DNA from 3 places in the Streptomyces sp. NPDC017676 genome. Region 3 is predicted to be linked to each of the others. Evidence: riboswitches for the same ligand, from Rfam matches in the RefSeq annotation. Region 3 holds a riboswitch; each other region holds the start of a gene.
The links. Region 3 has a riboswitch for cobalamin ahead of ACH4LD_RS18005 (cobalamin biosynthesis protein). Riboswitches for the same ligand answer to the same signal wherever they lie in the genome.
Positions count from the first base shown of each region.

Region 1 (4,461 bases), on a different contig from region 3:
AGTCGGGGTAGCGCATCGGGCGGAGCGTCAGTTCGAAGCCCGGGTCGAGCAGGTTCTGGTTTCGGGTGGTCATTACTGGCAGGCCTCGCAGGACTCGGGGTTTTCCAGGGAGCAGGCGATCGCGTCGGGGTCGGCGGCCTGCTGCACGGGGATGGGCTTGGCGGCCTGCGCCTGGCCCTGGGCGGCGCGGGCGATGCGCGTCGCCGGGCGGGAGCGCAGGTAGTACGTCGTCTTCAGGCCGGACTTCCAGGCGTAGGCGTACATCGAGGAGAGCTTGCCGATCGTCGGCGTCTCCATGAAGAGGTTGAGGGACTGCGCCTGGTCGAGGAAGGGGGTGCGGGCTGCGGCCATGTCGATCAGGCCGCGCTGGGGGATCTCCCAGGCCGTGCGGTACAGGGCGCGGACGTCCTCGGGGATCCAGGGGAAGTCCTGGATGGAGCCGTTGGAGTCGCGCAGGGCTTCGCGGGTGCGGGCGTCCCAGACACCGAGGTTCTTCAGGTCCTGCACGAGGTAGGAGTTGACCTGGAGGAACTCACCCGAGAGCGTCTCGCGCTTGAACAGGTTGGAGACCTGCGGCTCGATGCACTCGTACACCCCAGCGATCGACGCGATCGTGGCCGTCGGCGCGATCGCGAGGAGCAGCGCGTTGCGCATGCCCGTCTGTGCGATCCGCTCGCGGAGAGCGTTCCAGCGCTCGGGCCAGGACAGCTCGACGTCGTAGTGGTCGGGGTGGAGGACGCCCCGGGCGGTGCGGGTCTTCTCCCAGGCGGGCAGGGGGCCGTTGCGCTCGGCGAGGTCGGCGGAGGTCTCGTAGGCGGCGAGCATGATCCGCTCGGCGATCCGCGTGGAGAGGGCCTTGGCCTCGGGGGAGTCGAAGGGCAGGCGCAGTGCGAAGAAGACGTCCTGCAGGCCCATCGCGCCCAGGCCGACCGGGCGCCACTTGGCGTTGGAGCGGCCCGCCTGCTCGGTGGGGTAGAAGTTGATGTCGACCACGCGGTCCAGGAAGGTGACGGCCGTGCGGACGGTCTCGTCCAGCCGTTCCCAGTCGATGTCACCGGTCGCCGCATCCACGAAGGCGCCGAGGTTGACCGAGCCCAGGTTGCAGACGGCGGTCTCGCCGTCGTTGGTGACTTCGAGGATTTCGGTGCAGAGGTTGGAGGAGTGGATGACGTTGCCGGGTTCGGCGGTCTGGTTGGCGGTGCGGTTGGCGGCGTCCTTGAAGGTCATCCAGCCGTTGCCGGTCTGGGCGAGGGTGCGCATCATGCGGCCGTACAGGTCGCGGGCCGCGATGGTCTTCTTCGCCAGGCCCGCCGCCTCGGCCCTGCGGTAGGCGGTGTCGAACTCCTCGCCCCACAGGTCGACCAGCTCGGGGACGTCGGCGGGGGAGAACAGCGACCACTGTTCGTCGGCGTTGACCCGGCGCATGAACTCGTCCGGGATCCAGTGCGCGAGGTTGAGGTTGTGGGTGCGGCGGGCGTCCTCACCGGTGTTGTCCCGCAGCTCCAGGAACTCCTCGATGTCGGAGTGCCAGGTCTCCAGGTAGACCGCTGCCGCGCCCTTGCGCCGGCCGCCCTGGTTCACCGCGGCCACGGAGGCGTCCAGGGTCTTCAGGAACGGCACGATCCCGTTGGAGTGCCCGTTCGTGCCCCGGATCAGCGAACCGCGCGAGCGGATGCGGGAGTAGGACAGGCCGATGCCGCCGGCGTGCTTCGACAGCCGGGCGACCTGGTGATAGCGGTCGTAGATGGAGTCCAGCTCGTCCAGGGGCGAGTCGAGCAGGTAGCAGGACGACATCTGTGGGTGCCGCGTACCGGAGTTGAAGAGGGTGGGGGAGGACGGCAGGTAGTCCAGGCGGCTCATCAGCCCGTACAGGGCCGCGACTTCGTCCACGGAGCGGGGCGTGTCGTCCTCCGCCAGTCCGCTCGCCACGCGCAGCAGGAAGTCCTGGGGCGTCTCCACGACCTTGCGGGTGACCGGGTGGCGCAGCAGGTAGCGGCTGTGCAGGGTGCGCAGGCCGAAGTAGCCGAACCGGTCGTCGGCCGTGCGGTCGACCAGCGCGTCGAGGCGCTCGGCGTGCAGTCGCACGAACTCGGCGGTGCGGTCGGCGATCAGGCCCTCGCGGTGGCCGACCGCGACGGACCCGGTGAAGGACGTCACGCCCTGCGAGGCGGCCTCGTCCCGGATGGCCAGGGTCAGCAGCCGGGCGGCCAGCCTGGAGTAGGCGGGGTCCTCGGAGATGAGCCCGGCGGCAGCCTCCGTGGCCAGCTCCCGCAGCTCCGCCTCGTCGGCCCGAGCGGACCGGCCGCGCAGCGCGGCGGCGGCGACCCGCCCCGGGTCGGCGTCAGGCAGGTCGGCGGTCAGCTCGGTCAGGGTCCGCAGCAGCGCGGCACCGGGACCGTCGGTCTCCAGCTCGCTGACTGAAGCCGGGTCGGCTGGCGCGATGGTCACGTGGGGCTCTCCCTCGCTCGGCACGGGGCCTGGCGGAAGGCAGGGGCAGCCACGAGCGCGCACGGCGTCGCGTCCACCGGCCCACTCCACGAGGCCCGGACGTCAGAACCACCCGGGCCTGGGCGGCCGGGTGCACCGCCGGCAGGTCTTCGGACTCGACACCGCGTGCGGGGGCACGCGAGTACACCGTTGCGGGACAGTTCCGGATTCGCACCGGATTCCCCTGCGACGACAGCGAGACAGAGCATACATCTAGTGCCGGGCTGCCATGGCACCCCCAGATGTAGTGTCGACCCGGCCTCAGAGGGTCAACTCGTACGCGAGGAGTGCGATGTCGTCCCGGCCCGGGAGGGGATGCCGGTCCCGCTCGGGGGCGCGGACGAAACCGAGGCGGGCGTGGATGCGGTGGGCGGTGTGCGTGGTCCGCCGGGTGGGGAGGACCACGCGCACCCGGCCCGCGGTGGCCCGCGCGCTCGACGCGGGCCCGCACCAGCGGCCTCGCCGGCACCTGGCCCCGGGCCGCCGGGGTGACCGCGAGCAGCCGGATCTCTGCCTCTCCCGGGCCCGCGATGTCGGTCATGGGGCCACCGGCGCGGACGAAGGTGCCCCACCAGGAGGACGCCGTCACGAACGGCCGCGAGGACCTCCGCGGCGCCGGCCCACCGAGTCCGCCCGGGGGACACGGCGAGGATCCCTCGGAATCCGACGGGGCGCCTGCCGGGTTGCGGGGCGGAATGCCCATGTTTTCATGGAAGTAGGTGCTTCGTGGGGTCCTCCGTGCCGAAAGCTGGTCTCGGAAGGAGAACGCACCATGACGCGCATCGTCCGTCACCCACCAGGCAAGGAGCGGCCACGCAACGCGCCGATGGCGACGCTGTACGCGAGACGGGCGTGGCGCCGGGTCAGACGATTCCTCCTGGCCTACTGGCACCATCTGACCATCAGGTCGGAGGCCCGCCTCGACACCACCCGCCCCCGGAACTGGCGCAGATGGGCCTCGTACACCAACGTGAACCGGGTTGTCTGGGCCCTTGCCGCGCTCACCGTCCTCGCGTGGGTCGGCGAGGGCGTGTACATCCTGATCTCGCACCACACGACGGGGTTCGAGTCGTGGCGGAAGAACAACCAGGGCTTCGACGCCCTTCTCCGCTTCGTCGGTCCGGTCCTCTCCGCTTCGATCGCCGCCGCCCTCTTCCTGTTCTTCTGGTACTGGTGGACCAAGCGGCGCTACCTCGCGAAGGCGCGCAAGCACCCTCGCAGACTGGTGCCCACCGCCGGCCCCGACATCGCCGAGATCGTGGGCCGCGAGGAGATCGTCCGGGTCCTCGCCCAACGGCTGCGGCAGCGTGACACCCGCAGGCCGTATCTGCTCGTCGGCGGTGTGGGCACGGGCAAGACGGCCGTTCTGGTGCGGCTCACCGAACTGCTCGCCCGGCAGCACGCCGTTCCCGTGCCGATCCGGCTGCGGGACGCCACCGGCGCCGATCTCAACTTCGAGCGCATGGCCAGGGAACGGTTCGCCGAGGAAGCGCCCCGCGGCATCCTGGCACGCACCAAGAACGACCGGGTCTGGCAGCAACTGCTCGCCGACGACAAGGTGGTCGTCATCGCCGACGGCCTGGAGGAGGCGGTCCTCGACGAGCGCCTCCAGGAGGACAGGGACAACATCATCCGCCGGGCCATCGAGCGCGCCCACGAGGACAAACTGCCGCTGGTCATCGCGTCCCGGCCGCACAGTCCGCTGGAGAGCACCCCCGCCGCGATCGTGGAGCTGGAACCGCTCAGCGAGGAGGAGGCGCTGTACTTCGTCGAGGCCCGGATCCCGGAGACGGACGAGCGCCGCGTGGACTGGATCGTGGAGACCGCGGAGGTCACGGAGTCGCCCATCTATCTGCAGATCGCCCGCGAACTGCACCACCACGGAGACCTGGAACGCGACCGTCCGCGCATCGACAAGGACCGGCTGGACACCCGTAGCTGGGACCGCAGCACGCTGCGGCTGTGGCTGCTGGA
Region 1 is NZ_JBIRJA010000013.1:69,493-73,953, forward strand. Features, by position in the region: gene ACH4LD_RS27250 (ribonucleotide-diphosphate reductase subunit beta) at 1-73, opposite strand, end outside; gene ACH4LD_RS27255 (ribonucleoside-diphosphate reductase subunit alpha) at 73-2,448, opposite strand; cobalamin riboswitch at 2,571-2,726, opposite strand; partial or broken gene ACH4LD_RS27260 (GNAT family N-acetyltransferase) at 2,749-3,107, opposite strand; gene ACH4LD_RS27265 (ATP-binding protein) at 3,260-4,461, shown strand, end outside.
Region 1: it holds a riboswitch for cobalamin, as region 3 does, so the genes downstream of both, ACH4LD_RS27255 (ribonucleoside-diphosphate reductase subunit alpha) here and ACH4LD_RS18005 (cobalamin biosynthesis protein) in region 3, are expected to answer to the same signal.

Region 2 (4,461 bases), on a different contig from region 3:
GTGGTGCTCACCCCGCCGCCGACCGCCACGTCCACCCCGCTGGACCTCGGCGGCCTCGGCGGCGGCGCGGGCGGCGGCGGCGCGGGCGGTCCCGGCACGGGCGGCGGCCTCACCCCCAGCCCCGCTCCGTCGGCCGGCTAGGTCCTGTCGTCAAACTCCCGTCGTCCGCCCGGAGGGCGGGCCGTGCGGCGTCAGGTGCGTGCTCTCGCCGTGCCGGCCACAGGCCCTCGTACCGGGCGTACTCGGGTCTGGGGCCGGTGCGGCGAGAGTGCGTGCATGGCGTCGCGCGGCAGACGGGAGTTCGACGACAGGGCCTAGGCCAGCCACACCGTGGTGTCCGGCGGCAGGACCCTGCCCTCCGGCAGCGGGGCGCTGCTCAGCAGGACCTCGCCCGGCGGCAGCGGTACCGGCTCGGTGCCGAGGTTGGTGACGTTCCGCCAGGTCTCGGTGCGGCCGAAGTCCAGGACGTCCGCGGGCGCGTCCGGCGTCCAGGTCAGCGTCTCGCCCTGGAGGAGCTTGCGGCGCAGCCGCAGGGCCGAGCGGTACAGCTCCAGCGTGGAGCCCTCGGTGCCGGCCTGCGCCTCCACGGCGTAGGCCGCGAACGTCGCCGGCTGCGGCAGCCAGCCGGGCCCGGGCCCGAAGCCGTACGACGGTCCGGTCGTCGTCCACGGCAGCGGCACCCGGCAGCCGTCGCGGCCCTTGCGGACATGGCCGGTCTGCTCCCAGATCGGGTCCTGGAGCACCTCGGTGGGCAGGTCGGCGACCTCGGGCAGGCCGAGTTCCTCCCCCTGGTAGAGGTACGCCGAACCGGGCAGCGCCAGCATCAGCAGGGTCGCCGCCCGGGCCCGGCGCAGTCCGGCCGCCGTGTCGATCGCGGGCGCGGTGCCGCCGGACAGCAGCCAGGCGGCCGGGTCCGTGCCGGCCGGCAGCACGAGCCGGGAGGCGTGGCGTACGACGTCGTGGTTGGACAGCACCCAGGTCGCGGAGGCCCCGGCGGCCCGGGCCGTGACCAGCGAGGCGGCGATGACGTCCCGCAGCTCCTCGGCGTCCCAGCGCGCCTCCAGGTACTCGAAGTTGAAGGCCTGGCCGAGTTCGTCCGGGCGGGCGTACAGGGCGCGGCGGGCGCCGGGCACCCAGGCCTCGGCGACGGCGGTGCGCGGCGGGCTGTAGGCGTCGAAGATCTTGCGCCAGTCGCGGTAGATCTCGTGGACCTCGTCCCGGTCCCAGTACGGGTGACTGCCCGGCGGCACCAGCGGCAGGGCCTGCTCGCCGGTCGCGCCGATGCCGCCGATGTCCCGCAGCGGATCGGTGAGGTCCTTGGCCAGGCCGTGGGCGACGTCCACGCGGAAGCCGTCCACGCCCCGGTCGGACCAGAACCGCAGGGTGGTGCGGAAGTCGGCGCGGACCTCCTCGTCGTCCCAGTTGAGGTCGGGCTGTTCGGGGGCGAACAGGTGCAGGTACCACTCCCCGTCGGGCACCCGCCGCCAGGCGCTGCCGCCGAACACCGACTGCCAGTCGGTGGGCGGCAGTTCCCCGTGCGCACCGCGTCCCGGCCGGAAGACGTACCGTTCCCGGGCGGCGGAGCCGGGCCCGGCGCGCAGCGCCTCCTGGAACCAGCGGTGCAGGTGGGAGGTGTGGTTGGGGACGATGTCCACGACGACCTTGAGCCCGAGCCGGTGGGCCTCACCCACCAGGGCGTCGAAGTCGTCCAGGGTGCCGAGGCGCTCGTCGACCCCGCGCGGGTCGATGACGTCGTAGCCGCCGTCGGCGAGTTCGGAGGGGTAGAAGGGGCTCAGCCACAGGGCGTCCACGCCGAGGCCGGCGAGATGGCCCAGCCGCTCGGTGATGCCCCGCAGGTCGCCGAGACCGTCACCGTCGGCGTCGGCGAAGCTGCGCGGATAGACCTGGTAGACGACGGCCTGCCGCCACCAGTCGGGGTTCCTGGACGAGAGGTCCGGCGAGAGGTTGGCCATACGGGCTCCCAGGGACGGACGACAGTACGGAATCTGTATCTGTCCACATTGCCCGGAAAGGGAACCTTGCGCGGGCCGTTCAGCCCACGCAGTGCTCCAACAGCCCCCGGACGTCCGCGTCCACCACCCGGTACCGCACCACGCGCCCCTCCTTCTCCCCCGCCACGACCCCGGCCGCCCGCAGCAGCCGCAGGGCCTGGGAGACGGCGGGGTCGTTCATCCCCGTGGCGATGGCGAGGTCCGACACGGCGAGCGGCCCGGTCCGGTGCAGCGCGACCAGCAGCGCCAGCCGGTTGGCGTCGGCGAGCAGCGAGAAACGGTCGGCCCAGGTGCGCAGGCGCCCCGCCTCACCGATGGCGGCGATCGCCTCGCACACCCGGTGCCCGTCGATGGAACGACGGTCGGCTCGGTCGGCAGGCACGAGATGCATGGGGCCAGTCTGGCAGGCCCTCACTGTGATCTTCGATACCTGCGCAGATACGCAGCTATGCAGGAAACCGCGTACCCCTCTACGGTGGGCGGGCCGTGGTGTTCGGGAAGTCGATGGAAGGTCGACGCGGCCCTCGCCACTGTGATCGGGGAGTTCCCGTTCCGTCCGGCACCGCCGGGCCACTGGTCGCAGACCGGGAAGGCAGGAACGGCGGACGTACGACCCGTAAGCCAGGAGACCGGCCACGGCAGCTCACGAAGTGATCCACGAGGTGCTGGAGCGTGAACCCATGGCCGATGCCGTTTCTTTCCGCTGGCGACGCGAGGACACCGTCAAGACGGTGGGACTGCTGGCGGTGATCGTCGCCCTGCACGTCGTCGCGTTCGGGATCCTCTACGTCCTCGTCGCGCCCGAGCACTACAAGGTGGGGACCGATGTCTTCGGGGTCGGGCTGGGCATCACCGCCTACACGCTCGGCATGCGGCACGCCTTCGACGCCGACCACATCGCGGCGATCGACAACACCACCCGCAAGCTGATGGCCGACGGCAAGCGGCCGGTGTCGGTGGGGTTCTGGTTCGCGCTGGGCCACTCCAGCGTGGTGGTGCTGCTGGCGCTGCTGATCGCGGGCGGCACCTCGCTGGCCGGGAAGGTCATGAACGAGGGCTCCACCACCCACCAGGTGCTCGGCTTCCTCGGTACGACGGTCTCCGGCACGTTCCTGTACCTCATCGCCGCGCTGAACCTGGTCGCCCTGCTGGGCATCCTGAAGGTCTTCCGGGCGATGCGCGCCGGCGCGTTCGACGAGAAGGAGCTGGAAGCGCACCTGGACTCGCGGGGGTTCATGAACCGGGTCCTCGGCCGGCTGACGAAGTCCGTCTCCCGGCCGGGGCAGATGTACCCGCTCGGCTTCCTCTTCGGCCTGGGCTTCGACACGGCCACCGAGGTGACGCTGATGGTGATGGCGGGCTCGGGCGCGGCGGCGGGACTGCCCTGGTACGCGATCCTCTGCCTGCCCCTGCTCTTCGCCGCCGGGATGAGCCTGTTCGACACCCTCGACGGCACGTTCATGAACTTCGCCTACCAGTGGGCGTTCTCCAACCCGGTCCGCAAGGTCTTCTACAACCTCGCCATCACCGGCCTGTCCATCGCGGTCGCCTTCTTCATCGGCACCATCGAGCTGGTCGGCGTCCTGCACGAGAAGTTCGGCCTGCACGACGACGTCACCGGCTGGATCGCCGGCCTCGACCTGGACAACGTCGGCTACCTCATCGTCGGCCTGTTCGTGCTGGTGTGGGCGGCGGCGCTGGCGTACTGGAAGGTCGCCCGGGTGGAGGAGCGCTGGGCGGTCTCCCCGTCCGCCGCCGAGTAGCCCTAGCGCGCGACCGTCTCCAGGTACAGCTTCACGTACCGGTCGGCGTTCACCTCCAACGCCACGTCGATCAGGGCGCGTTCGTGGCCGCCCTCGTAGATCTCGGACTCGCCGAGGCGGGTGCGACGGTCGACGACGGTCTGGCCCCGGGTGGGGCCGGGGGCGAGGGAGACCTCGACCGGGAGCAGGCTGGTGGTGATGCCCTGCGGATCGGCGACCGCGCACACCGCGCCCGCGTCGCCGAGGCCGCCCGCCTCCTCCGCCTGAGGCGGCTCGCCCTGGTGGGCCGGCCGGTGGGCGAGCAGCTCACCGGCCAGCCGGGTGCCGGGCTCGCTGCTGGCGCGCAGCCGGTGGACCTCAGCGCTGTCCACGACGACCTGCTGGAAGACGTCCAGGCCGTACATCGTGATCGGCACCCCGGCGGTCAGCAGGACCGCCGCCGCCTCGGGGTCGTGCCAGACGTTGAACTCCGCGACGGGCGTGGCGTTCCCGGTCGCCACCGCCCCGCCCATGAACACGATCCGCTCGATGTTCCGGGTCACCTCGGGGTGGGTGCGCAGCAGCAGGGCGATGTTGGTGAGCGGGGCGGTCGGGATCAGCGTCACCGGGCGCGGGGAGGCCAGGATCTCCCGGCGCAGGAGGGTGACGGCGTCGATGTCCACCGGGACCCGGGTGGGCGCGGGCAG
Region 2 is NZ_JBIRJA010000009.1:72,452-76,912, forward strand. Features, by position in the region: gene ACH4LD_RS20765 (DUF4142 domain-containing protein) at 1-141, shown strand, start outside; gene ACH4LD_RS20770 (glycoside hydrolase family 13 protein) at 315-1,973, opposite strand; gene ACH4LD_RS20775 (metalloregulator ArsR/SmtB family transcription factor) at 2,053-2,403, opposite strand; cobalamin riboswitch at 2,483-2,665, shown strand; gene ACH4LD_RS20780 (HoxN/HupN/NixA family nickel/cobalt transporter) at 2,693-3,775, shown strand; gene ACH4LD_RS20785 (nucleoside hydrolase) at 3,778-4,461, opposite strand, start outside.
Region 2: it holds a riboswitch for cobalamin, as region 3 does, so the genes downstream of both, ACH4LD_RS20780 (HoxN/HupN/NixA family nickel/cobalt transporter) here and ACH4LD_RS18005 (cobalamin biosynthesis protein) in region 3, are expected to answer to the same signal.

Region 3 (4,461 bases):
GGACGACCACGAGATCGGCGTCCGCGAGCTCCTCCGGCCGGTCCACGAACCGCACGACCACGCCCGGTTCGGCGGCCAGCGCGTCCACGTCGGTGAAGTTGGACATCAGCGGGACCGCGCACACGGCGACCCGCAGCACGTCCTCGCCGACCGGGGGCGTCACGGCGGACTCCCGGACCGTGCCCCGCAGGGACACCCTCAGCCCGTCCTCCTCGTCGATGCCGAGCCCGTGCCGGAAGGGCAGCACGCCGTACGTCCGCCGCCCGGTGAGGTCCCGGAGCATGTCCAGCCCCGGCTCCAGCAGGCCGACATCGCCCCGGAACTTGTTCACGAGGAACCCGGCGACCAGCTCCTGGTCCTCCGGTGAGAGCAGGGCGACGGTGCCGAAGAAGGAGGCGAACACGCCCCCGCGGTCGATGTCGCCGACGACGAGCACGGGCAGCCGCGCGTTCCGCGCGATCCCCATGTTGACGATGTCGGTCCGCCGCAGGTTGATCTCGGCCGGGCTCCCCGCCCCCTCACAGATCACCGCGTCATACGTGCCCCGCAACTGAGCGAGGCAGTCCAGCACCGTGCCCAGCAGGCGCTGCTGGCGCCCGCCGTGGTACCCGCGCGCGCTGAGCTCGCCCACCGGCTTGCCCAGCAGCACCACCTGGCTGCTCTGTTCGCCGCCGGGCTTGAGCAGCACCGGGTTCATCAGCGCGGTCGGCTCGACCCGGCAGGCCTGGGCCTGCATGGCCTGCGCCCGGCCGATCTCCGCGCCCTCGCGCGTGACGAACGAGTTCAGGGACATGTTCTGCGCCTTGAACGGCGCGACCTTCACGCCCTGGCGCACCAGCCAGCGGCAGATGCCGGCCGTCACGACGCTCTTGCCCGCGTCGGAGGTGGTGCCGGCGACGAGGAGACCACCGTTCACTTCCCACGTCCTTTCATCAGGGCGCGCGCGGCCAGCGTGGTGCCGAGCGCGAGCAGGCCGACGCGGCGCGAGAGCCGTACGGCCCGGTCGATGTCGGTGACGCGGACCGGCCGTCCGGTGGCGCCGTTCAGCACCGGGCGGTGTTCGACCCGGCCGCCGTAGGAGAGCGTGCCGCCCAGGCGCACGCCGAGGGCGCCCGCGAAGGAGGCCTCCACGGGCCCGGCGTTGGGGCTCGGATGCCTGTGTGCGTCCGCCCGCCAGGCGCGCACGGCGCCGCGCGGATCGGGTCCGGCCACGGCGGCGAGTACGGCGGTCAGCCGGGCCCCCGGCCAGCCGGCGATGTCGTCCAGGCGGGCGGAGGCCCAGCCGTAGCGCCGGTGGCGGGGCGACTTGTGACCCACCATCGCGTCCAGGGTGTTGACCGCCCGGAACCCGAGCAGCCCCGGGACCCCGGCCACGGCGCCCCAGACGAGCGCGCCGACCACGGCGTCGGAGGTGTTCTCGGCGACCGACTCGACCACGGCCCGGGCGATGCCGTCGGCGTCCAGCGCCTGCGGGTCCCGGCCGCACAGGTGCGGCAGCCGGTCCCGGGCGGCCTCGACGTCCGCGGCCTCAAGGGCACGCCCGATGGCGCGGGCCTCCCGGGCGAGCGAGGTGCCGCCGACGACGGCCCAGGTGGCGGCGGCGGTCAGCGCGGCGGAAGCGGTACGGCAGGGGCGTACGGCGCGTGCGGTCAGCGCGCCGAGGGCAACGGCTCCACCGGCGCACACGGCGGTGTGCAGGGCGCCCCAGCCACGGTGGTCGTGCCACAGGGCGCGTTCCACGGCCCAGGCCGCCCGGCCGAACACGGCGACCGGATGCCCGCGGCGCGGATCGCCGAGGAGCAGGTCACCGAGGACGCCGGCGGCGGCGCCGTACGCGTATGCGCGATCGGCACCCATCGGCTCAGCCGGCCGTGGGGACAGGAACGGTCCTGGTGCGGGTCCTCGATCGGCAGCCGAGCATGGCGATATGTGTCCTCACTCAGGGTGTCCGCGCCCTGGTTCGACGTGAAATCGGCGGTGAGAGTTCCTGGCTCCCGGGGTTCTTCCCCGGTGACAGTGGCGGGACCGCGCCGGATTCGCACCGGCTTCCTCTCTTGCCGCCGTACATGGCCTGGGCAGTCCACCACGCGCCCGGAACGGCCGTCAACTTGCCTTTGACCTGGGACGCCGGACTGTGCTGAGGCCCACATCGCCGGTCCGCCGGACGGAAGCCGGGAGTCGGCCGGTGGACATGCGTAGGCCCCGCCGGTTCCGCTGGAGCGGTGGACCGGCGGGGCCGATGTGGGGTTCCGGACCGTCAGGGCTTGACGACGATCAGGTAGATCCCGTACGCCACCGCCGCCGCGCAGGCCGCGAAGCACACGTACGCGCCGGTGACCGCCAGCGCCGCGGACCCGCCCTGCGCCGCCGCCTTCTCGCGGCGCGACAGGCCGTTGATGCCGAGGGTGAACAGGACCACCAGGCCCACCGTGAACGCGAGGCTGACGCCGAAGACGGAGCCGAGGGCCGCCCAGTCGATCTTCATGGGGATGCTTCCTTCAGTAACCGTGTGCGCGGGGTCAGACCGCGGCGGCCGGCGGGGCGGCCGGGGCGGCGGGGGAGGGTTCGGTGGCCGGGGCGGGGATGGTGGCCGTCAGGTCCTCGGTGACCAGGCCCGCCGGGGGCGGGGTCACGGCGGCGATGGCGGCGGTGACCACACCGGCCGGTTCGCCGGTCTCCTCGACCACGTTGGTGTGGTCGACGACCTCGCGGCGGGAGATCTTCCAGATGGCGGCGCTCGCGGCGACCAGGAAGACGGCGACGACGGCGGTGCCCCAGTCACCGAGGTCGGTGACGGACTCGGCGCCCGCGCCGACCAGCGCGGCGGCCGGGAGGGTCAGCGCCCAGGCGACGAACATGCGGGTCGCGGTGGACCAGCGGACGACGCCGCCCTTGCGGCCGAGGCCCGCGCCCATCACCGAGCCGGAGACGACGTGCGTGGTGGAGAGGGAGAAGCCGAGGTGGGAGGAGGCCAGGATGGCGGTCGCGGCGCTGGTCTGGGCGGCGAAGCCCTGGCGCGGCTCCAGGTCGGTCAGACCCGTGCCCATGGTGCGGATGATGCGCCAGCCGCCGATGTAGGTGCCGAGCGCGATGGCCATGCCCGCGGAGAGGATCACCCAGGTGGGAGGGTTGGAGCCGGGGGCGATGGAGCCGCCCGCGACGAGCGCGAGGGTGATGATGCCCATCGTCTTCTGGGCGTCGTTGGTGCCGTGCGCGAGGGAGACCAGGCCGGCGGAGGCGATCTGGCCGGCGCGGTAGCCCTTGCGGGTGGCCTCGCCGTCGGCGGTGCCGCCGACGCCGTAGGAGAACCGGGTGGCCAGCAGGGAGGCGAGGCCCGCGACGATCGGCGCGGCGACGGCCGGGAGCAGCACCTTGGTGACCAGGACGTCACCGTGGACGGCGCCGAAGCCGGCGGAGGCGACGGTGGCGCCGACCAGGCCGCCCATCAGGGCGTGCGAGGAACTGGAGGGCAGGCCCACCAGCCAGGTCAGCAGGTTCCAGAGGATCGCGCCGACCAGGGCGGCGAAGATGACCTCGGGACGGATGCCGGTCTCGTCGACGAGACCCTTGGAGATCGTGTTCGCGACCTCCACGGAGAGGAAGGCGCCCACAAGGTTGAGGACGGCGGACATGGCGACCGCGATCTTCGGCTTCAGGGCGCCTGTGGAGATGGTGGTGGCCATCGCGTTCGCGGTGTCGTGGAAACCGTTCGTGAAATCGAACGCGAGAGCGGTTACCACCACAATCGCGAGGATCAGCGAGAAGCTTTCCATTTACCCAGGCAATCGTTCGAGGTCATTGGCTGGACGAACGTAGGCAACCTGGGTGAACGGAAGATGAACTGAGGCGGGCGTGAGGGTGTCCGTAACGCGCGTGTGAGGTTCCGCTTCCTGTCGTCGGCCCAAGCGTGCCTTGGCTACCGGCCGCGCGCGAAGATCCGCAGCCGGCTCAGGGAGCCGTTGAAGAGATTCTGGTCACCCGGCAGCCTGCCCTTGGCGGCGTGCTGCCAGAACGTCCAGTACCGCCAGCCGCCCGGCAGCGCGCCCGGCCGTGAGGTGCCGTGGCGGGCGATCCACAGGGCGTGCGAGGAGGAGAAGGCGTGACTGTTCCCGGTGCACAGCTTCCACCACTGGGTGGTGGTGTAGATCACGGGACGGCGGCCGGTCCTCTTCTTGATCTCGTCGCTGAACGACCGGATCCAGCGGACCATCCGGGCCTTGCCGACCCCGTAGCACTTGTGCTTCGCGTCGTACGGGTTGTATTCGATGTCCAGCGCGGGCGGCAGCGTCCAGCCGTCCGCCCGCCAGTCGCCGCCGTGCCGCACGAAGTACGCGGCCTGCGCGGCGCCGGAGGACCGGTCCGGCCGGGCGAAGTGGTACGCGCCCCGGATCAGTCCCGCCTCGCGGGCGCCGGAGTACTGCCCGGAGAAGTAGGGGTTGCGGTAGCCCGTCGACTCGGTCG
Region 3 is NZ_JBIRJA010000007.1:380,556-385,016, forward strand. Features, by position in the region: gene ACH4LD_RS18000 (cobyric acid synthase) at 1-916, opposite strand, end outside; gene ACH4LD_RS18005 (cobalamin biosynthesis protein) at 913-1,857, opposite strand; cobalamin riboswitch at 1,961-2,101, opposite strand; gene ACH4LD_RS18010 (hypothetical protein) at 2,258-2,485, opposite strand; gene ACH4LD_RS18015 (inorganic phosphate transporter) at 2,520-3,773, opposite strand; gene ACH4LD_RS18020 (lysozyme) at 3,917-4,461, opposite strand, start outside.